One region of the Thioalkalivibrio sp. ALE16 genome, then DNA from elsewhere that is predicted to be linked to it. Evidence: predicted binding sites of a transcription regulator. Region 1 holds the regulator's gene; each other region holds the start of a gene.
What was found. The regulator FliA, encoded in region 1, starts transcription of late flagellar genes. The targets are predictions, from matches to a motif close to GCTAAAGTTNNNNNNNNNNCNGCCGATA.

Region 1 (7,185 bases):
GTGCCGGGCATGCCCAATGCCGTGTTCCTGGGCCTGGCCGCGCTTATCTTCGGCGGGGCATACCTGCTCAAGCGCCAGGCCCGCGAGGCCGAGGTGGAGGTGGAGCGCATCCCGCAGGAGGACGAGGGCGGGGCCCGGTCCGAGGATCGCGACCTGACCTGGGAAGACGTGCCGCCGGTGGATCTGGTGTCGCTGGAGGTGGGCTATCGCCTGATCCCGCTGGTGGATCGCACCCAGGACGGCCAGCTGATGGGCCGGATCAAGGGCGTGCGGCGCAAGCTCTCGCAGGAGCTGGGATTCCTGCTGCAGCCGGTGCATATCCGCGACAACCTCGAACTGAGCCCGAATGCCTACCGCATCAGCCTGCTGGGCGTGACCGTGGCCGAGGCCGAGGTCTTCCCCGAGCGCGAACTGGCGATCAATCCGGGCGAGGTGTTCGGGACGGTGCCGGGCACGCCGACCAAGGACCCGACGTTCAATCTGGATGCGCTTTGGATCGACCCGGCGGACCGCGACCAGGCCCAGGGTGCCGGCTATACCGTGGTCGACTGCGCCACGGTGATCGCGACCCATCTGTCACAGGTGTTCCGCGAGAACGCGCATCGCCTGATCGGCCACGAGGAGGCGCAGCACCTGCTCGACCAGCTGGCGCGCCATTCGCCGAAGCTGGTGGAAAACCTGGTGCCCAAGACGCTGTCCCTGTCCATCGTGCTGAAGGTGCTGCAGAACCTGCTGGCCGAGCAAGTCTCGATCCGCGACCTGCGCACGATCGCCGAAACCCTGGCAGACGAGGGGGTCAAGAGTCAGGATCCCGGCACTTTGACCGCGGCGGTGCGGGTGGCCCTGGCGCGCTCGATCGTGCAGGACCTGGTGGGGCCGGAGGACGAGCTGCCCCTGATCGCGCTGGATCCGTCGTTGGAACAGCTCTTGCATAAGTCCCTGCAGGGGAGCTCGGGCGGCACGGTTGGACTGGAGCCCGGGCTGGCGGAGCGGCTGCAGCGCTCGGTGGCCGATGCGGCCCGCCGCCAGGAGACGGCCGGACAGCCGGCGGTCCTGGTGGTGGCACCGGAGATCCGCTCCTGGATCGCCGGGTGGCTGCGCGGCGCGGTCCGCAGTCTGACCGTGCTGGCCTTCACCGAGATTCCGGACAATCGCCGGATCCGGGTGGTCGCCACCGTCGGCCAGGAAGAGTCGCAGAAGCAGTCCGCCTGAACGACACGATGAAGGGTTCCGCCGCGCGAGCGGCGCAGGAGAAAAAGCATGAACGTCAGACGATATCGGGCCCGGGACATGCGTGACGCGATGCGCCAGGTGCGCGAGCAGCAGGGCGAGGACGCGGTCATCCTGTCCAGTCGCCGGGTCGACGGCTGGCTGGAGGTGGTCGCGGCGCTGGAGGACGGCGCAGCGTCGGAGCCGGTAGCCGCGCAGGACGCGCCCGCGACGAGCCGCGAAGCGAGCACAACCGCCCGGCCGGCTCGCGAGCGCGGCGCCGGTCAGGCCGCAGCGTCGTGGCCGGCCGACCCGGAGCTGACCGCCATGCGGCAGGAGCTGCGCGACCTGCGCAGCCTGATGACGCGCCAGTATGCGGAGAGCGAAGAGGCGCGCTGGGCGGCCCGCCACCCGCTGGCGGCGGAATGCAAGGCGCGCCTGATCGACCGCGGGTTCAGCGAGGCCCTGGCGCGCAGCCTGGCCGGAAGCATTCTCGATGACAGCTCGCCGGAACAGGCCTGGGAACGCCTGCGGGCACGGTTGTCGGGCGCGATTGCCACCCACCGACCGGACATCCTGGACGAGGGCGGCCTGCTGGCACTCGTCGGGCCCACCGGCGTTGGCAAGACCACCACGCTGGCCCGCATCGCGCTGCGCCAGATCCGCCGCATGGGCCCGGATTCGGTTACGCTGGTCACCCTGGACAGCCAGCGCATCGGGGCCACGCGCCAGTTGCAGGCCTTCGCCCAGATGGCGGGGATCTCGGTGCGGGTGCTGCAGAACGCGCGAGAGTTGCGCGAACTGGCGCGCCGCGTGGAGGATGGGCACCTGATCCTGGTGGATACGGCGGGACTGGCCCCGCGGGCAGTGGAGGACGAATCCTTGTTCGCGCACCTGCCGCCGGACATCCGGGCCGAGAGCTGGCTGGTGGTGTCGGCGACGACCCAGGGGAGCGCATTGCGGCGGGTGCTGGAGGCATTTCGCAAGGCGGAGCCCTCGGCGCTGGTGCTGACCAAGCTGGACGAGGCCGAGGAGCTGGGCGAGGTCCTGTCCGTACTGCTCGATCAGCACCTGGGGCTGGGGTTCGTCAGTGATGGCCAGCGTATTGCCGAGGACTTTCACCGGGTCGATACCGGGTATCTGACCCGACTGGCCCTGGAGGATGCCGCCGATGAACCCGGGGCAGCGGCCAATGCCCGCGAGACCTGGGCGGCCGAGCGCCTGGCGGAGATGGAACCGCCGCGACGCGCGCGCGCCCAGGCACGTCCGGCACGGGCGGCGGAGCCCGCCACGCTGGAACTGATTCAACCGGTCGGGAAGGGGCGCTATGCCACGCACTAACAAGCCGTTGAAGGTCATCGCGGTTGCCTCGGGCAAGGGCGGGGTGGGCAAGACCAACGTATCGGTGAACCTGTCGGTGGGCCTGGCCCGGCTCGGGCGCGAGGTCATGCTGTTCGACGCCGATCTGGGCCTGGCCAACGTGGACCTGCTGCTGGGGATGCGTCCCGAGCGCACGCTGCACGACCTGGTGACCGGTGATGTGGACAGCCTGGAGGATGTGCTCGTCCAGGGGCCGGACGGGGTAAAGGTGGTGCCTTCGGCTTCGGGGATCGCGGCGATGGCCAACCTGACGCCGGCCGAGCATGCCGGTCTGATCCATGCCTTCAGCGCCTATCGCAAACCCCTGGATGTGCTGATCGTGGACACCGCGGCCGGCCTGCAGGAATCCGTGACGTCGTTCTGCCGCGCGGTCCAGGAGACCCTGGTGGTGGTCTGCGACGAGCCCGCCTCGATTACCGACGCCTATGCCCTGATCAAGGTCCTGCACCGCGATCATGGCCTGCGTCGCTTCCGCATGGTGACGAACATGGTCGACGGCCGCGAAGGCGCCGAGCGACTGATGCAGAAGCTCAATACCGTCTGCGGCAACTACCTGCCGGAGGTGGTGCTCGACCTGGCCGGCTATATTCCGATGGACGATCACCTGCGCAAGGCGGTGCAGAAACGCGCGCCAGTGGTACAGCAGTACCCCGGGAGCCCGGCGGGGAAGGCCTTTGCCGAACTGGCACGGACCGTGGACCGCTGGCCGGTGGGGGGCGGTGACCACGGTGGCGTCGGGTTTTTCGTGGAACGGATGCTGCAGAGCGCATGATGACGACGCGTAATCGACTTTCCGGCTATCAGGCGACCTCCGCGGCCAGCGGCGGACACGAACAGCTGATTGCCGATCACGTCGAGCTGGTCCACCGCATCGCCCATCACCTGATGGCGCGGCTCCCCGCCTCGGTGCAGGTGGATGATCTGATTCAGGCGGGCATGATCGGGCTGCTCGAGGCGGCGCGCCAGTTCGAGGGCGGCCAGGGCGCGACCTTTGCCACCTACGCCGGCATCCGCATCCGTGGCGCGATGATCGACGAGCTGCGCCGCAGTGACTGGACACCGCGTTCGGTGCACCGCAACAGTCGGCGTATTGCCGCGGCGATCCAGACCGTCGAGGCGCGCGAGGGGCGGGCGGCGCGTGGCAGCGAGGTCGCCGCCGAGCTGGACGTGCCGATCGACCGGTACTACGAGATGCTGCAGGATCACGCCGGGGCCCACCTGTTCGCTTTGGACGACCTCGGCGGGGGTGACGACGGGGCTGATCGCGTGATCGAAGGGCAGGAGGTGTCGCCGGCCCGCACCCTCGAGGCCGGTGAGTTCCGTCAGGAACTGGCCGAAGCCCTCGGCGACCTCCCCGAACGCGAGCGGCTGGTGCTGTCGCTCTACTACATCGAAGAGCTCAACCTGCGCGAGATCGGTGCCGTGCTGGGCGTGACCGAGTCGCGCGTCAGCCAGATCCGAAGTCAGGCCACCATTCGACTGCGTGCCCGCCTGGGTTCGTGGCTCGAAGACGGTACGGCTTTGCAGTTATTCTAAAACCCACCCTACGAATCCCGGAGTGACGTGTGGACAAGGGAATGAAGATTCTCATCGTGGACGACTTTTCCACGATGCGGCGCATTATCAAGAACCTGTTGCGTGATCTTGGCTTCAACAATACCCAGGAAGCCGACGACGGCAGCACCGCGCTGCCGATGCTGCAGAACGGGGATTTCGACTTTCTGATCACCGACTGGAACATGCCCAACATGCCGGGGATCGACTTGCTGAAGGCCGTGCGCGCCGACCCGAACCTCAAGTCCATGCCGGTGCTGATGGTGACGGCGGAGGCCAAGCGCGACCAGATCGTCGAGGCGGCCGAGGCGGGCGTGAACGGCTACGTGGTCAAGCCGTTCACCGCCGAGACGCTGAAGGAAAAGATCGACAAGATCTTCGAACGCATTGAAGCACAGGGATAATCATGCGCCTGTGACCGATATGCCCGGCGCCCGTGGCACCGACCGCCGCGGGCGTTGTCCGAAACCTTCCGCGCCGTACCCGCAAGAGGCTTCTCATGACTGAACAGGAACACCCACCACGCGACGATCAGCTGGAGCTTGCGCGGCAGCTGGTCAAGACGCTGGAGGCGGGCGACGACACGGGCGCCCGGGCGCTGGTGCAGGATCTGGCACGCCCCTATGACCGCGAACTCTTCGACGAGCTGGGCAAGCTGACCCGTGATCTTCACGAGGCCCTGCAAAGCTTCCGCGGCGATTCGCGTCTGGTCGAACTGACCCAGGCGGAGATCCCGGACGCAAAGGAACGCCTGAATTACGTGGTCACGATGACCGAACAGGCGGCCCACGACACCATGAATGCCATCGAGTCGAGCCTGCCGATCGCGGAGTCGTTCAGCCAGCAGGCGGCCGACCTGACGGCGAAGTGGACGCGCTTTCGCAACCGCCAGCTCTCGGTGGAGGAGTTCCGGGACTTTGCCCGCGAGCTCGACACGTTCTTCGCGCAGGCGGGGGAAGACACCGAGGAGCTGCGCCGGCTGCTCTCCGAGGTGCTGATGGCACAGAGCTATCAGGACATTACCGGCCAGGTGATTCGCCGCGTGATCCAGCTGGTGACCGACCTGGAAGAGAACCTGGTGTCCCTGATCCGGCTCTCCAGTGGGCGCATGGAGCAGGTCGAGGCGGCCGAGGCGTCGCTTGAACAACGCGAGGCGGACCGCAAGGGTCACGGTCCCAGCGTGCCCAAGACTCAAGATTCCGCCGCGGATGTCGTTCAAGGACAGGACGAGGTGGACGATCTGCTATCGAGCCTGGGCTTCTAGGCAGTTCCCCTCATGCGAATGGCGCCACGCGACCGGAGAGACTGAATGGCCATCGACCCCAATGACGAAATCCTTCAGGACTTCCTGATCGAGGCCGGGGAACTGCTGGAGGGGCTCAACGAGCAACTCATCGACCTGGAACAGAATCCGGATGACCGGGATCTGCTGAATGCGGTCTTTCGTAGCTTCCATACCATCAAGGGCGGAGCCGGCTTCCTGAGCCTGGACCCCCTGGTGACCGTGTGCCATCACGCGGAGGACGTCTTCAACCTGCTGCGTAACGGTGAGCGGCGGGCGGACAGTCACCTGATGGACACCATGCTGCGGGTGCTGGATACCCTGAACGTGATGTTCGGGGACCTGCGCTCCGGCGTGGATCCCACGCCCGCCGAGGCCGACCTGGTGGAAAACCTCCGGCGCATGGCGAACAACGAGGACGTGGCGGCGGAGCCCGCCGCGCCGCCGCCCCCGGAACCCGAGCCGGAGCCAGAGCCCGAACCGCAAGCGGATACGGATGCGGAACCGGCGGCGGATGGCGACGCGATGGTCGGCGCCGATGACGAGATCACCGACGACGAATTCGAGGCCCTGCTCGACAGCCTGCACGGCGATCAGCCGCCGAAGCCCGTGGAGACGGGCTCCACCGCGGGCGATGCGGCCGGAGAAGAACCGGCTGCGGAGGATGCGAGTGGCTCCGGCGACCTGATCACCGACGACGAATTCGAGAACCTGCTGGACGAGCTGCAGGCCAAGGGCGCCGGGCCGGCCGCTACCGGGGCAGTCCCCAGCCCCGCAGACGACGAACCTGCGGAAGCCCCGTCGGCGAAGCCCGAACCGGCCGAAACGGAGAAGGCCGCCGCGCCCGCCGATACCCCTGCAGGAGTCCAGGGCGGTGGCGGCGCGCGTGCCGGCGGCGGGGGTGCCGAGGGGGGCGGCCGGGCAGCCCCGCAGGGCGAGACTTCCGTGCGCGTCGACACCGAGCGCCTGGACGAGATCATGAACCTGGTGGGCGAGCTGGTACTGGTGCGCAACCGGCTGAGCATGCTGCGCTCGCAGCATGTCGATGACGAGCTGGGCAAGGCGATCAGCTCCCTGGCCCTGGTGACCTCGGATCTGCAGACCTCGGTGATGAAGACCCGCATGCAGCCGGTGAAGAAGGTCTTCAACCGCTTCCCGCGCGTGATCCGCGATCTCTCCCGCAATCTGGGCAAGGAGATCGAGCTGGAGATCTTCGGCGAGGACACCGACCTCGACAAGAACCTGGTCGAGGCCCTGTCGGATCCGCTGGTGCACCTGGTCCGGAATGCCGTGGACCACGGCATCGAGACCCCCGAGGTACGCGAGGCGGCGGGCAAGCCGCGCAAGGGGACCGTAGTGCTGGGGGCCGCTCAGGAAGGCGATCACATCGCGCTGCTGATCAAGGACGACGGCGGCGGCATGGACCCGCAGGCCCTGCGGCGCAAGGCCGTGGAGAAAGGCCTGATGGAACCGGCCATGGCCGAGCGCATGACCGATCGCGAGGCCTTCAACGTGATCTTCATGGCCGGCTTCTCGACCAAGACCGAGATCTCCGACGTCTCCGGCCGCGGGGTCGGGATGGACGTGGTCAAGACCAAGATCTCGCAGCTCAACGGCACCATCGAGATCGACTCCGAGGTGGGCGTGGGCACCACGCTGCGGGTCAAGCTGCCCCTGACGCTGGCGATCCTGCCCGCGCTGATGGTGATCCTGGATGGCCGGCGCTTCGCCATCCCGCTGGCGTCGGTATCCGAGATCCT
Region 2 (7,185 bases), on a different contig from region 1:
CCTGCACAGCGACGACCACCCGGGCGGCACGCTGGTGCGCGAGGGCGAGCAGGGCGTGCGTGATCAGCACGATCTAGACACCCTGCCGGGCTTCATAGTCGACATGGAGCAGCAGCTCCTGCGCGACGCAGACTGAGCCGGCGCGGGTCGGCACCACGCGCGCTCAGGCCCGGACTCGTCTGGTGTCGACACTCTCGGCCGTGGAAGGGGTGCGCCCGACGCCCTTGCGCCACCAGACGTGCAGGGCAAGGCACAAAGCCTGACGTCGGGTCTCCTGCGCTCCGTCGTCCCGGACGCCGCGCAGCGGTGATCCGGGGTCTCCGCCGGTGGGGCGGGCGCGGTCGGTGGCAAGGGCGGCGTTGGCGCTCCCGGCTCTGCGCTTCGCTGAGGCCGGGATGACGCCGTGTGGGGCTGTGCCGCGCGTCAGGCCGTCTCGGCGTTGCCGGTGGGGGCGGTTTCGCGGCGGATCAGGTAGTCCACGTAGAGGAAGCCGAAGGGCACCACGCCGAGGAACAGCACCAGCAGCCATTTCCAAACCGGCCAGCCGCTCAGGTGGCTGGCCATCACCGACGCCGCGCCGTAGACGATGAACAGGATGCCGTGGACCCAGCCGACATAGGTGACGGCCAGGGGCATGTCCGCGTAGGTGCGCAGCGGCATCGCGATAAACAGCAGGGTAATGAGCGACAAACCCTCGAGGACGCTGATCAGGCGGAAGAATTTCATGGGCGGGACCGGTGGGTCGGGAAACGCGGCGGAGGGTAGCACGAAGCGCGACGGGCGCCACGAAATGGACCCGGCAGTGTGGGCGGGTTAATTCTTGCCCTGGTTGCGCGCGGATTGGGCGTAGTCCTTGGCCCGGGCGCGGATCTCCTCGAAGAACAGCGCTTCCCAGCGGGTGTTGCGCTCGTCCGGGGATAGCGAGCCGTCGGCCTGCTCGTCTTTCAGACGGGCATCGGCCGCCGCCTCCGCATCGTCCAGGATCTGGCGAAAGACCTCCCTGGCAGCGGCCGCCCTGGGGTCGACCCCGTTGCGCTTGAGCACATCGGCCAGCAGCGTGCCGCCTTTTTTCCATTTCGACCAGAGTCTCATGCGACCTCCCGGGAAAACGCCGCACGACTATACCGTCGCGATCGTTGTGCCCGGAAGCCGGGTCCGGTGGCCGCCGTGGCGCGGGCCGCGCCTGGGTCGCCTGCGTGGGGATCAGGCGATGCGGTAGGCGGAGGCCAGGTCGCGTACCCGCGAGGCGATATCCGCGACCTCCTGGCTGGCGGTCGCGGTCTGGCGCGAGCCATTGGCGGTGTCGCCGGTGATGTCGTTGATCGCGTAGATGTTGCGGTTGATCTCCTCGGCCACGGCGTTCTGTTCTTCCGCGGCGCTCGCGATCTGCGTGGTCATGTCGCTGATCCGGCCGATGGCCTGGACGATGGATTCCAGCGCCTGGCCGGCGCGCTCGGCATCGTTGCTGGTGGCCTCCGCCATCTCGCGTCCGCGACCCATGGCGGTGACCGCATTGCGGGTGCCCGCCTGCAGGGCCTCGATCATCGCCTGGATGTCGGCGGTGGAGTCCTGGGTGCGCGAGGCGAGGGTGCGGACCTCGTCGGCGACCACCGCAAAGCCGCGGCCCTGTTCGCCCGCGCGGGCGGCCTCGATCGCCGCGTTCAGGGCCAGCAGGTTGGTCTGCTCCGCGATCCCGCGGATCACGTCCAGCACCGAGCCGATCTGCTGACCTTTCTCGTCCAGGTTGCGCACGGTTTCTTCGATGGTGGCGACCTCGCCGGACAGGCGGCCGATGTCGCTGACGACGGTACGCACGACCTCGCCGCCCGCGCGCGACTCCTGGTCGGCTTCCTGGCTGGAGGAGGCGGCATCGGAGGCGTTGCGCGCGACCTCCTGAACCGTCGCCGCCATCTCGTTCATCGCGGTCGAGACCTGCTCGGTCTGCGAACGCTGCTGGTCAATGTTGCCGTCGGTCTGCGCGCTGACCGCGGACAACTGCTCGGCGGCCGAGGCCATCTGGTCGGTCAGGGTGCGCAGCTCGCGGATGGAGTCCTGGAACTGGTCGAGCATGCTGTTCAGGGCGGTCGCGGTCGCGCCGATCTCGTCGTCCGCACCGACATTCACCCGGCGCGACAGGTCATGGTCGCCAGCAATCCCCTCCAGCGTCTGGCGCATGTGCGCGATCGGGAGCGCTACCGAGCGATAGGTCCACACCCCGGTAATCACGACCCCGATCAGGACCAGCAGCATCAGGGCGCCGCTGCGCACCAGCACCTGGGTGTAGAACTCCGATACCCGTTCGGCCTCCGCGCCGGCCACGTCGATCTGCAGGTCGACCAGCTCGGTGATCTGGTCGCTGATCGGGTCGATGCTGTCGTACAGCGGGCCGTTGAAGGCATCGAGCTCGCCCTGCACATCGCCCGACATCCCGCCCAGCGCCGCCTCCAGACGATCCAGGTCCGCGTTCGCCGCGCGGAACAGGGAGCGGGCGCCATCGGCGAGTTCCTGTTCCCGGGGCGTCAGCGTCGTGGCCAGGTAGGCCTCCCAGATTGTGGCGATCTCCGTGCGCGCCTCGCGCACGTCGGCCAGGGCCTCTTCCGCGGTCATGCGCCCGGCATCGGCCTTGTTCACGGCATCGATAACCAGCACCGCGTAGTTGTCCGCGATGGTCTTCAGTTGCTGCAGGGGCACGACCCGGTCGTGGTAGATGTTCTGCACGCCTTCTTCGATATTGGCCGTGCCGCGGGCGGCCAGGGCCGTCAGCAGCAGGAGTGCGGCCACGGGCACCACGATGGTGATGACCAGCTTGGATCGAACGGAGAGCGAGCGGAGGTTCATGGGCGGGTCCTTGTATGGCCTGGAAGGGGTAAGCCCGAGGTACCGGGCCGGGGGAATGCCGATCCATGCAGGCGTCCGTGCCCCGGGTATTCCGGGGGCGGGCGTCGTGCGCGGACGGCTGCGGTGTTACCGGCAGGTGCCGCGCCTTGTTCGCGCGCATGGCAGCGGACGCCACCGGCGGCGGCATTACCCTGATGACAGATGAAACGGCCCCGCGCGCCAAACCTTGAGCCACATCAACCGCGCCGAGGGTCGCCCAAGGTGGTGGGTCGCCGGTCGGGCCGGTACCCGCGGTCCTGGCCCGGCCGCCATCTCATTCCGGGTCGCGCCCGCTGGTCGATGCCAGTGTCTCGCGGATCCGCCGTAGGTCGCGTACGTACTCCAGCATGGCCATCATGGCGTCGGCGAACAGGTAGGCCCCGAACAGGATCATCCCGGCCGCAAACAGCCCGGCCAGCGGCCACAGGAGGGCTGCAAGCACGGCCAGTGCCCAGCCGATTGCTTCCACCTGTTCCGCTTCAAGCCCGAACGCGGCAACGGCTGCGCCCGCGAAGGGCTCTGCGGCCGTCAGGGAGATCACCGACAGGGCCAGCGCGAACAGGGCCACGCCGGTTGCCAGCAACTCGCCCGCCAGCCGCATGCAGACGACAACGCAGGTGATGGCGGGATAGTCCCGGGTATCCAGTGCTCCCAGTGCCCGGGCGCGTCGCCACAACAACGCGACCCAAGCGACTACGGCTATCCCGAACAGGATCTGCAGCAGGATCAGGGAGACGTGCGGCCATGGGAGCTCCGGTGTCTCCTGCGCCAGCATCCAGAAGGCCAGCGAGGCCAGCAGTCCGCCGAGGCCCGTCAGGGCGGCGATGCCGCGAAGCGCCCAGCCGGCCAGGCGTTGCAGGGGAAGCGTGCCTTCGGTTCCACCGGTAGTCTCGTCGGTCAAGGGGGCCTCCATGGGGGACGATTGCCCTTGCGATAGTGCCCGAAAATCGCTTCGAGCAGGCGAGAGACCGGTGATTCGGCCGGCGCGTACAACCACGGGGCCCAATGCATGCGGCATGGACTGGTGTGTGGAGGCGCTGCAGGGCCAGCGCGCGTGCGCGTCGGGCTTCGGGCCTTTTGCAATCATGCGGTGTTTCGCGAAATCTATCGGAACTAGGGGCGCCTGCTGAAGCGAACCCCGTGCGCCCTCACAACCCCGACGCAAAAGGAGCCTGCATGGTGAACGAGACGGACGATCCAAAGCTGGAGATCAGCGTCAACGCGGCCCGCGAACTGGTGGATATTGGTCTGGCGGTGCTGCTGGATATCCGTCAGCCCTTCGAGCTGGAACTGGAGGGCGAGGTGGAAGGGGCGGTCCCGGTGCCCCTGTTCCGCCTGAAGCAGCTACTGGGTCGGGGCCTGTCGGAGGAAGAGCAGGAGCTGCTGGACGCGGACGAGCCGGACGATCGCGATTTCCAGCACTTCATCTCCCTGATTAACCGGCATCACGTCACCCAGGACCAGATCCTGCTGTGCCTGTGCAACAGCGGCCGGCGCAGCCTGCGCGCCGCCGAGCTGCTGCGGGACCTGGGGTATACCCGCTGCCTTTCGGTTCGCGAAGGCTTTCGCGAGTGGCCCCGCGACGCCGCTACCGAATAAGGCGCGTATTCGCCTGCCTACCTCGTTGACGGCAATGCGCCGAGACCCGGCGCATTGCGCAAAGGCTTGTCGTTCTGCCCGCCCGTTGGAACGAGCCCGGGGCGTCAAGCCCGAATGGCAGGGATCGGCTGCCCTCAGTGACCGTGCGTCTCGTGCGCGTCCACCGGCTCTTCGAACGCGATGAACAGGATGCAGTCCTCGTCCGAGATGCAGTGGGTGGTGTGTGCCAGGCGCGGCGGGCCATAGGCGTAGGTCCCGGGTCGAAGCACCACCGGTTCCTGGTCGTCGTAGTCCACCTGCATCTCGCCCTGGACCAGCACCATGCGCTCGGCGCTGGTGTGCCAGTGGTGGGGCGCGGTGCTGTTGCCGGGCAGCAGGAAGAACACATCGGCGTTGGGCTCGGCCGGGTCGCCCTGGAGGACAGCCAGGCGGCAGTCGTCGGGCATGAAGGCCGGGCAGGGGTTCCATTCGAGATCGGGGGCGTCCGGCGCCCAGATAAAGGCCTGGCCGTCGTCGGCCGCCAGGCTCGCCAAGGGGGCGGCCAGGGCGAGCGCGGCGGCCCATGCAGCCAGGCGGCGAAGCGTTCCCGTGGGCCGGATCGAGTGGTCGTACATGAGGCACCTCCTGGGGTCCATGGCTTGGCCGGCCGCGGGCCGGGCGTAGCCTTTTCTCCGTCATGGGCCCCGCCACAGGGATGCGTGCGCGCGGCCTTTATCCAGGATTCTGGCTTGGCCCGGTCGGGGTGGCTTCCACAATCTTGCGGCGGGGGAGCGGATGTTGCGGTTACCACGTCGCACCTTCGCTACTGCGGCAGTGGTTCCGTACGCGCGCACCGAGGGGGCCGTACCGAAGGGGTCAGACCATGCCTTTTGCCCGTCCCGTGTTGCGGGCACAAGAGCCAAGGTCTGCCCCCCCGGTTGCCCGTGGGAGCCTGCTTGCAGGCGAAGCTCCTGCCCGTGCTGGATGTAGCAGGGGCCAGAGCCTCAATGGGTTGGCATGAAGCGAAAGGCAAGGTCGGACCCGTTGATTCTGCGGATCGCGCCAGCCTCGAATAACGGTGGGGAGCGAAGATGGGTCTCACGTTCGCGCCTTCGCTATAGCGCTGGACCGTCCCTGGTCCAGCCTTGGCCTTCGCAGCAGACGGCGGCGCGTACTGCTGGCGCCGCCGTCACCCTGTAAACCGGGTCGCTTGCAAGGGGCGCGTTCACCCAGGCGCTGACGTCAGGCCGCCGACCGCCCGGCATGAGAGACCCGTTCGATCCTGACGGGGACCGGTCGGCAGACCGTGTTGCAGACCGGCGAGTGGTCCTGCGCAAACCCGAGCAGGTCGTCCAGTTCTTGCTCGCTGCAGTCCGCGTCGATCTGCATCTGGATGGCGATGTCCTGATAGCCCGCGGGGACCTCGTCATTGAGCGCCAGGAGACCTTCCAGATTGATCATTCCTTTCAGCTCAGTCGAAAGCGAACGGATACGGATACCCCGGGCGGTGGCATGCAGCACGGTCGTCGTGGTGACGCATCCCGCCAGTGCATGGAGCAGGTATTCAACCGGGTTGGCGCCCTCGTTGTTGCCGAGTAGTACCGGCGGTTCGCCGTTGGTGAATTCCCACCCGGTACTCCGTGAGGTGTCTTCGGCACCTGCGCCATAGAAGTCCTTGATGGTCGATCGGTTCTCACCTCCGCTGATCCAGGTGTTGCGGGCGCGGAACTCGAACTGCGCGAGTTCGCGGTTGTCCTGCAGGGCCTGCACGGTCGTGGTCATCTGATCCACGTTCAGGCCGTTCATCGTGTTTTGCGTGTTCATGGCTGTTCTCCGTTTGAGAAGGGACCATTGCGCGCCATCGGATGGTGACGCAGCTTTAGGCTATAACCGGGGAATCGACCGCATAAGCGGCAGACGAGCCAGAAGCGTGGCGTTCGTGCCACCGGAGGACGCAGATGAGCCGCGCGGACATGCCTGTCGAGGTGCTGATCGTTGCCGTCCCCGAAACCGCAGGTTCCGCGCTGTACGGCATGGTGGACGTGCTGTCGGCCGCCGGGAATCTCTGGCAACGCCTTCGCCATGAGCCCGTCAGCCAGGCCGGGTTTCGGGTGCGCATCGTCGCCCGCGAACGCAAGCCTTTTCTGTGCGGAAACGACATTCCGGTGCAGCCGCATTGCGCGATTCGCGACCAGCCGGAGGCGTCCATCGTGATCCTGCCCGAGCTGTGGCTGGGCCCGGATGAATCCTTCCATGGTCGGTACCCGGAACTGATGCGCTGGGTTCGGGATTGTTACGAGGGCGGGAAATCCATCTACTCGGCCTGCTCCGGAACCATCATGCTGGCGGAAACGGGCCTCTTGGCCGGGTGTGCCGCCACCTCGCACTGGGGGTATCAGGACCTGTTCCGGCGCGACTATCCGGAAGTACGATTCCTGCCCGAACCCAATCTGGTCCTGGCGGACCCATCGGGGCGGATGGTCAGTGCCGGGGGTACCACGTCCTGGCACGATCTGGCCTTGCATATCATCGCGCGCCATCTGGGCCCGGTGGAGGCCATCCGCATCGCCAAGGTGTATCTACTCAAGTGGCACGATGAAGGCCAGGGGCCTTATACCCCGCTGGTGCTGAAATCCGACCATACCGACGCCCGAATGCGGCAGTGCGAGGACTGGCTGGGCCAGCATTTTGCCGAACACTCCGCGATCCGCTTGCTCACCGAGGAATCCG
Region 3 (7,185 bases), on a different contig from region 1:
GCTGTACACGTCGATCTGCAGCTCTTCGGTGGCGCGCTCCAGATCGACCGCGCCGTTCACCCGCCCGTCGGGCCCCAGCTCGCCAAACTCGACGGGCACCAGTACATCCTTGCCAACCAGCGAAGCCGCCTGCAGCGTCTGGTTCTGCCCCAGGGACTGCGCCAGCTTCTCGAAGGACTTGGACAGCTGCTCGATGCCGGTCACGGTGGAGAACTGCGCCATCTGGCCGAGGAAATCACCGTTATCCATCGGCTCCATCGGGTCCTGGTTCTCCAGCTGGGTGGTCATCAGCTTGAGGAAGTCGGACTGCCCGAGGCGGTCCATCTCGCCTTCCGGCTTCTTCTCCGGGCGCGACAGGCCGAGGCGATCCAGCAATTCGGGGGAAATCTGTGTCATGGCGGGCTCCTCTAGCCTTGGCCGATCTGCAATGTGCGCTGGAGCAGCTGACGCGAGGTCTCCATCACCTCGACGTTCGCTTCGTAGTTGCGCGAGGCGGACATCATGTTGGCCATCTCCTCGACCACGCTGATCGCCGGGCGGAAGATGTAGCCCTCCTCGTTCGCCTGCGGATGGTGCGGCTCGTAGTGGGCCTGTGGCGGGGCCTGCGACTCGGTCACGCCGGCCACCCGCACGGACGTCGCCGCACCATTCGGGTTGGCCTGATCCATCACGCTCTGGAACAGCACCTGCTTGGCGCGATACGCTTCGTCCGGGTTGGTGGCGGCGGTGTTCGCGTTGGCCAGATTCGAGGCGACGGTATTCAGGCGCACCGACTGCGCCGACAGCGCCGAAGCCGAGGTATTGAACAGACTGAACATGTTGCTCACGACATCGATCTCCCGATCAGGCCCGCGTTAACGGTCGCCCCTCAGGGCTTCGCGGATGCCGGAGACCCGGCGGTTAAGGAATTCCAGACTGCTCTGGTACTGGATCGCGTTCTCGGCAAAGGCGGCACGTTCCATCTGCGGATCCACCGTGTTGCCATCCAGGGACGCCTGCGACGGGACGCGATAAAGCGCCTCGGCCTGCCCGTTCATCGCCCCGGCATTGGGGTCGATATGCGCCGCCTGGCTACGCGCCATGGGCAAGTGATTGCCGCTCCCCGCCGCGGACTCGAGCACCGCGCGAAAGTCGATATCGCGCGCCTTGTAGTTCGGGGTGTCCGCATTGGCGATGTTGGAGGCCAGCAGCTCCATGCGCTGGGCGCGCACGTTGACCGCCTGCGGCAGGATGCCCATCGCCTTGTCGAGAGAGAGACTCATCGTTTCCGTCCTGTCCGCCCGTGGCGGACCCTCGCTACCAGAACCGGGACGCAGCCATTGCGGCCCTTTGCGAGGAGACCGATGCAATCGCTATGCCAGCGACGGGAATCCGTCTCGGCTGGGGACGCCCTTAGCGGGAAACGTGGGAAGGGGGCAATTCGAGTCGCGGCCGCATTGCGCGGGCGTTTCGGACCTGGCGGCCCTGCGACGGAGGGGCGTCAGGATTTGAGCCGGAGGACCGAGCCGTAGTCGGTGCGAACCGTCTCGAAGGCCTTGGTGTACGGGCCGGCCGTCTCCGAAGCGCCAAGAAACAGATAGCCGCCCGGATTCATCTGCCGGGCAATACCGTCAAGAACCTGTCGCTTGGTCTCGCCGGAGAAATAGATCAGCACGTTGCGGCAGAACACCAGGTCGAACTTGCCCAGTGCCGCGTAGCTGTCGATCAGGTTGAGCTTCTGAAAACGACAGCGCCGCTGGACCTCGGGAACGACCTTGTGGCCGTCCGTCACGGTCTCGAAGAAGCGCGCGCGGCGGCTCTCGCTCAACCCGCGCACAATACTCAGGCCGTCGTAGACCGCCCGCCGGGCGTCATCCAGGATCTTCTCCGACAGGTCCGTCCCCAGGATGGATACCGGCACCTTGCGCGGGGGGCGGGATTCCTCCCACTCGGAGACGACCATGGAGATGCTGTAGGCCTCCTGGCCACTGGAACAGCCGGAAGACCAGACCTTGATGCTGCTTCCCTTCGCAGCCAGCTCCGGCAACAACACATGCCGGAGGATCTCGAACGGAAAGCCATCGCGAAACCACGAGGTTTCGTTGGTCGTCATCGCGTCGATCACACGGGTGCGCAGCCGCGGATTCGGGGCTTGCCGCATCGCGTGCAGGAGCTCCGGCACGCTCTTGAAGTCGAACTCGTCGAGCAGCCGGGACAGTCGGCTCGACACCAGATACTGACGGCTGTCACCCAGCACCAGGCCGCAGCAGTCCTGCAGGAAGCGGGAAAACTCCTCGTAATCGCGGGAATCGATCACCGGTTCATCCCCGAGCACAGTCCATGGTGATTAGCATCCTGATGACGAGTCCTTGACAGCGGCGCCCGCGCCACGAAACGCAGGGGGAATCCCCGGTAGCGGGTTTCAGTATACGGTGTCGCAGGCGGGACACGACACTGGGCCCTTGTCGGCCATGTGACGCCGCCCCGGCCTTGCCGGGCGGCAACCCCGTTCCCCCCGGCGGTCATTCGACCTGTTGATCCTCGCGCCCGGTCTGGTCGAGCACCGCGTTGGCCAGTTCGTCGGGGTTGAATTTCGAGAGAAACGCATCGGCCCCGGCGCGCTTGACCATGTCGGTATTGAACTCGCCGCTCAACGAGGAATGCAGCAGCACCTTCAGATCTTTCAGGGCGGGATTGTCCCGGATCCGCGCCGTCAGCGTATAGCCGTCCATGCGTGGCATCTCGATGTCCGAGATCACCAGCTCGATCTGGTCGCGAACCGGGCCCTCCCCGGCCTTCTGCTCCAGGAAGTCGAGCGCCTCCTGACCATCCTTGAAAACCTCGTATTCGAACCCGAGACCGCGAATCGCCCCCTCGATCTGCTTGCGCGCCACGACCGAGTCGTCAACGATCACGACCTTGCGCCCCCCCGCTGGCGTGGCGTCCGCTCGGATGGACTCGGAGACCTCGGTCGGCAGAGGATTGACGATCGAAAGCACCCGTTCCACGTCGATGATCTCGACCAGCTTGTTGTCGATCTCGGTGACCGCGACCAGGAAGGACTCGCGCCCCGTACCACGCGGAGGGGACTTCACGTCCTGCCAGTTCACATTCACGATCCGGTCCACGGCCGACACCCAGAACCCCTGAACCGAACGGTTGAACTCGGTGACCACCACCTTCTGGTCGCCGCTGTCGCTGGCACCGGCCGCGCTGCGCAGGCCCATGGCGCGCGCCAGATCGATAATCGGCACCGTGCCGCCCCGCAGCGTAGCCACACCGCGCACCACACTCATCGACCCCGGGATCTGGCGCAGCGGCGGCGACGGGATCACCTCGCGCACCTTGAACACGTTGATTCCGAAGGTCTGTGATCCACCCAGGTGGAACAGCAGCAGTTCCATCCGGTTCTGACCCACCAGCTGCGTTCGCTGGTTCACATCGTCAATGAATTGACTCATGGTGCTGCTCTCCTTGTCCCGCGCCCATCTGCCGCGAGCCGCTCCCGGGAGCTCAGTGTGCACCGCGCACCCCCGGGCTGTCATTTGCAATCGCCTGTATGCGCCTTCTGGCGCCGCTTCCCAGGGATAACGGCATTGAACGCCGGGCCTTGAGTCGGGCACCGCCCGGACAACTGGCATCAAACCTGCATAGCTTCGGGTCCGCGAACGGACGCGGCAGACCCGGGGTATTCCCTCGGGCGGCGAGGACCGGCATATGCATCCACATACAACCTGTACATCACGCTGCATCCCCATGGGGCTCATGGCTCTCGTGGCGTGGTTCGCGCTCTCCGTGCCGGCCCACGCCGAGATCCACCCCGTTGCGGAGATCCGCGCGGCCGCGGAACAGTTTCTGTTGCAGGAGCTGGACGCCGAACATAGCGACGACATCAATATCGAGATCGGCCAGCTCGACAACCGGCTCCGGCTGGCCTACTGCCATGACGGACTCAACGCCCGTTTCCCGCCCGGCGGCCGCCGCGACGGCAATACCGCGATCCACCTTCAGTGTGCGGGCCCGGTCACCTGGCAGCTGTATGTCCCGGCCACGGTGGAACGTTACGCTCAGGTGCTGGTGGCCAGTCGCAACCTCCCTCGCCAGCACACGCTGACCAGCGGCGATCTGCGCTTCCAGCGCATCGAGACGTCACGCCACGCGGGCAGTTATCATGAAGACAAGTCGGCCCTCATCGGTCAGCAGACCCGGCGCAGCATTCGTCCGGGCCAGATCATCGGCACACAGCACGTCACCCAGCGCGAGATCGTCAGCCGCGGCCAGCGGGTCACGATCCTTGCCGAAAACGGCTCGATCGCCATCCGCATGCAGGGCGAGGCCCTGGAAAACGGCAGCCTCGGGGACCGCATCCGGGTCAAGAACACCTCGTCCGGGCGCGTGGTCGAGGGCGAAATCCAGCCCTCCGGGCACGTCCGGGTGACACTTTGATGCCGACTCTGTGATCGGTGTTAAAAAAACCACCGCCACAGGGCTACAGTTTCAGCACACGCGGCCGTAAACACTTGCAGCACAGTTACAACGACAGGACGGCACAATGGATATCAAGGGCCTCAATACGAACAGTCTGCGCCCCGACGGCCAGAGCTCCACGGTCAAGGGCCGCGAGGACTCCAGCGGCGCGCCCAACCGGGCGCAAGGGTCGGATAGCGCCGCGACCACCGGTAACGATTCGCTTACCCTGACCGGCGCCGCCCAGGCGATGAGTTCGGCCGCCAGCGCCGGCGAGAATGCCCCGTTCGACGCGGCGCGTGTGGCCGAGCTGCGCGAGGCGATCGCCAGCGGCAACTACCCGGTGGACAACGAACAGCTGGCCGACCGCATGATCGACCTCGAGCGCCTGCTGCGCTAATCACGGACCTCACCGATGAACACCGACACGCGCCATCGCCTGCTGCGCTCCCTGGAAACCTCGATCCGGCTGGCCCACCAACTGGAAGAGGCCCTGATCCAGGAGACCCGCGCGGTCGAGGCGCGCACCCCGGAGACCCTGCAGGAGGTGGTGGCGACCAAGCAGGGGCTGCTGCAGGACCTCGAGACCGAGACCCGCCAGCAGCGCGCTATCGCCGAGGCCGCGAGCGAGTCATTCACACCCGAGGGCATGGCCCGCCTGCTCTCGCGCATGGACGACGGTGCCGTCCTCAACGATCACTGGCAGGCCCTGCGCCAGTCCATCGAGCGCTGCAACACCCTCAACCAGGGCAACGCACGCCTGATCGATCGCGATCGCCAGCGCGTGGAGCTCTCCATGCAGATCCTGCGCGGCGAAGAGGCCGGCCCGGCGGCGACCTACGACCCCTACGGGCGCACCCGCCCCAACACCCGTGGCGGACGCCGTATCACACAAGCCTGATGCAGCTTATTCGCACCGATGCTGGCATTTCGGATGCTCGACCAGTACCTTGCGTCCTCACACCCAGCTAACGTCACGGACGCATGGACGAAACCGACTACACGGTCGACAAGCCGGACCGGATCGCCGGCATTCTCAAGGACCTGGACCACAAGCTCACCCTGGTCAGCGTCCGGCTCGACGCCGACGGCCCGCTGTACACCTCGGCCCTGGTCCGGCTGGACCCCGCCGCTAAGGAACTCTTTCTCGACGAACTGAATCCGCCGCGCGCGCACCAGCATGTCACCTCCGGTATGCCCCTGCGGGTATTCGCCGCGCTGCGCGGCGTGGCCGTACGCTTCTCCACCACCGTGGCCCGGATCGAACATGAAGAAGGCGGCGCCCTGTACGCCTGCCCCTACCCCGAAACACTGGAGCATCTCCAGCGCCGCGAAACCTTCCGCGTTCACATCCCCATGGCCCAGCGCCCGCAGATCGAACTGCGCGCGCCCGGCTGGAAGGGCCCGGTCATCGGCGAGCTCGTCGATCTCTCGGGCCAGGGCATGTGCATCGAGCTGGCCACGGCCACGCTCGACACGCTGGAGACCGGCACCACCCTCGCGTTCACCAATCTGCTGCTCCCCGACGTCAGTGAGCGGCTCTCGGGCGACCTGCGCCTGGCCAACCGGCGGCGCAGTACGCGGGACGGCTACGAGTACGCCGGCTTCGAGATTGTCGGGATGACCCAGTGGCTGGAGCGCCAGACCAACCTCGCCTTGCTGCATTACCAGCGCGAGGCGCGTCGCCGCTCGATGGAATAGACCCGCCCGGACAAACTCGGACGTCAGACACAAAAAAGGCCGCTACAAGCGGCCTTTTTGATGCTTCCCGTTTGGTCGGGACGGCAGGATTTGAACCTGCGACCCTCTGCACCCCATGCAGATGCGCTACCAGACTGCGCCACGCCCCGAAGCCGCGAACTATATCCGATTCCCCGCCGTCACGAAAGCACCCAACACCGTCAAAGCGAACCGAGCGCCCATCACGGCACACGAGTGTTTAGTTCACCACAGAGTGCACGGAGGACACAGAGAAACGCGAGGGAACGGAAGGCATCGATGGATGCCGGATTCGGAGGACGGAGTGGGCCCGATAGGGCGCAACCCGCCACCCGTTAAGGCGTTCGGCCAGACCACATACCGACACCCAGGGTAGTTATCCGCGGTCAGGCCCTAACGATCTTCTCCGTGAACTCTGTGCCCACTGTGGTTCAAAAGGCCTTTCTGAACACGGGTGCCGGGAAGGTCAGGCGCGGAGCGTGCGCAGTACGGACTCGAGCTCGGAGATGGTGTCCTGGATGATCTGCTGGGCCTGCTGGCGATCGCCCTTCGCCTCATCACCGGAGAGCTTCTGGCGGGCCCCATTGATCGTGTAGCCCTCCTCGTACAGCAGAGCCCGGATCTGGCGGATCAGGATCACGTCCTGGCGCTGATAGTAGCGGCGGTTCCCGCGGCGCTTCACCGGCGCCAGCATCGGGAATTCCTGCTCCCAGTAGCGCAGCACGTGCGGCTTGACCTGGCACAGCTCCGCCACCTCGCCGATCGTGAAGTAGCGCTTGCCCGGAATCGCGGGCAGTTCCTGGTGGTTACTCGCCTCCAGCATAGCTCTCTACCCGCTCGCGCAGTTTTTGCCCCGGGCGGAAGGTAACCACACGTCGCGCGGATACCGGGATCTCCTCGCCCGTCTTCGGATTGCGTCCCGGACGCTGGTTCTTGTCGCGCAGGATGAAGTTGCCGAAGCCCGAGAGTTTTACGCCCTCGCCTGCTTCCAGCGACTGGCGCATTTCCTCGAAGAACATC

Region 2: a site for FliA is predicted at 3,043-3,070, ahead of F627_RS0102775 (methyl-accepting chemotaxis protein). Genes of this name have one in related genera too.
Region 3: a site for FliA is predicted at 3,568-3,595, ahead of F627_RS0106515 (chemotaxis protein CheV). Genes of this name have one in related genera too.

Annotation. Positions count from the first base shown of each region.
Region 1 covers NZ_KB906358.1:147,784-154,968, reverse strand. The annotation lists gene flhA (flagellar biosynthesis protein FlhA) at 1-1,212, shown strand, start outside; partial or broken gene flhF (flagellar biosynthesis protein FlhF) at 1,261-2,368, shown strand; gene F627_RS0106120 (MinD/ParA family protein) at 2,537-3,361, shown strand; gene F627_RS0106115 (RNA polymerase sigma factor FliA) at 3,358-4,125, shown strand; gene cheY (chemotaxis response regulator CheY) at 4,167-4,547, shown strand; gene F627_RS0106105 (protein phosphatase CheZ) at 4,643-5,407, shown strand; gene F627_RS0106100 (chemotaxis protein CheA) at 5,453-7,185, shown strand, end outside.
Region 2 covers NZ_KB906355.1:175,123-182,307, forward strand. The annotation lists gene F627_RS0102760 (ethylbenzene dehydrogenase-related protein) at 1-136, shown strand, start outside; gene F627_RS0102765 (DUF3817 domain-containing protein) at 424-726, opposite strand; gene F627_RS0102770 (hypothetical protein) at 814-1,092, opposite strand; gene F627_RS0102775 (methyl-accepting chemotaxis protein) at 1,204-2,838, opposite strand; gene F627_RS0102780 (hypothetical protein) at 3,152-3,778, opposite strand; gene F627_RS0102785 (rhodanese-like domain-containing protein) at 4,054-4,476, shown strand; gene F627_RS0102790 (cupin domain-containing protein) at 4,611-5,090, opposite strand; gene F627_RS0102795 (OsmC family protein) at 5,698-6,279, opposite strand; gene F627_RS0102800 (GlxA family transcriptional regulator) at 6,414-7,185, shown strand, end outside.
Region 3 covers NZ_KB906359.1:37,093-44,277, reverse strand. The annotation lists gene F627_RS0106535 (flagellar hook assembly protein FlgD) at 1-396, opposite strand, end outside; gene flgC (flagellar basal body rod protein FlgC) at 408-827, opposite strand; gene flgB (flagellar basal body rod protein FlgB) at 855-1,262, opposite strand; gene F627_RS0106520 (protein-glutamate O-methyltransferase CheR) at 1,481-2,296, opposite strand; gene F627_RS0106515 (chemotaxis protein CheV) at 2,502-3,440, opposite strand; gene flgA (flagellar basal body P-ring formation chaperone FlgA) at 3,736-4,425, shown strand; gene flgM (flagellar biosynthesis anti-sigma factor FlgM) at 4,532-4,846, shown strand; gene F627_RS0106500 (flagella synthesis protein FlgN) at 4,862-5,347, shown strand; gene F627_RS0106495 (flagellar brake protein) at 5,431-6,147, shown strand; tRNA gene F627_RS0106490 (tRNA-Pro) at 6,220-6,296, opposite strand; gene F627_RS0106485 (MerR family transcriptional regulator) at 6,632-6,988, opposite strand; gene F627_RS0106480 (integration host factor subunit alpha) at 6,972-7,185, opposite strand, start outside.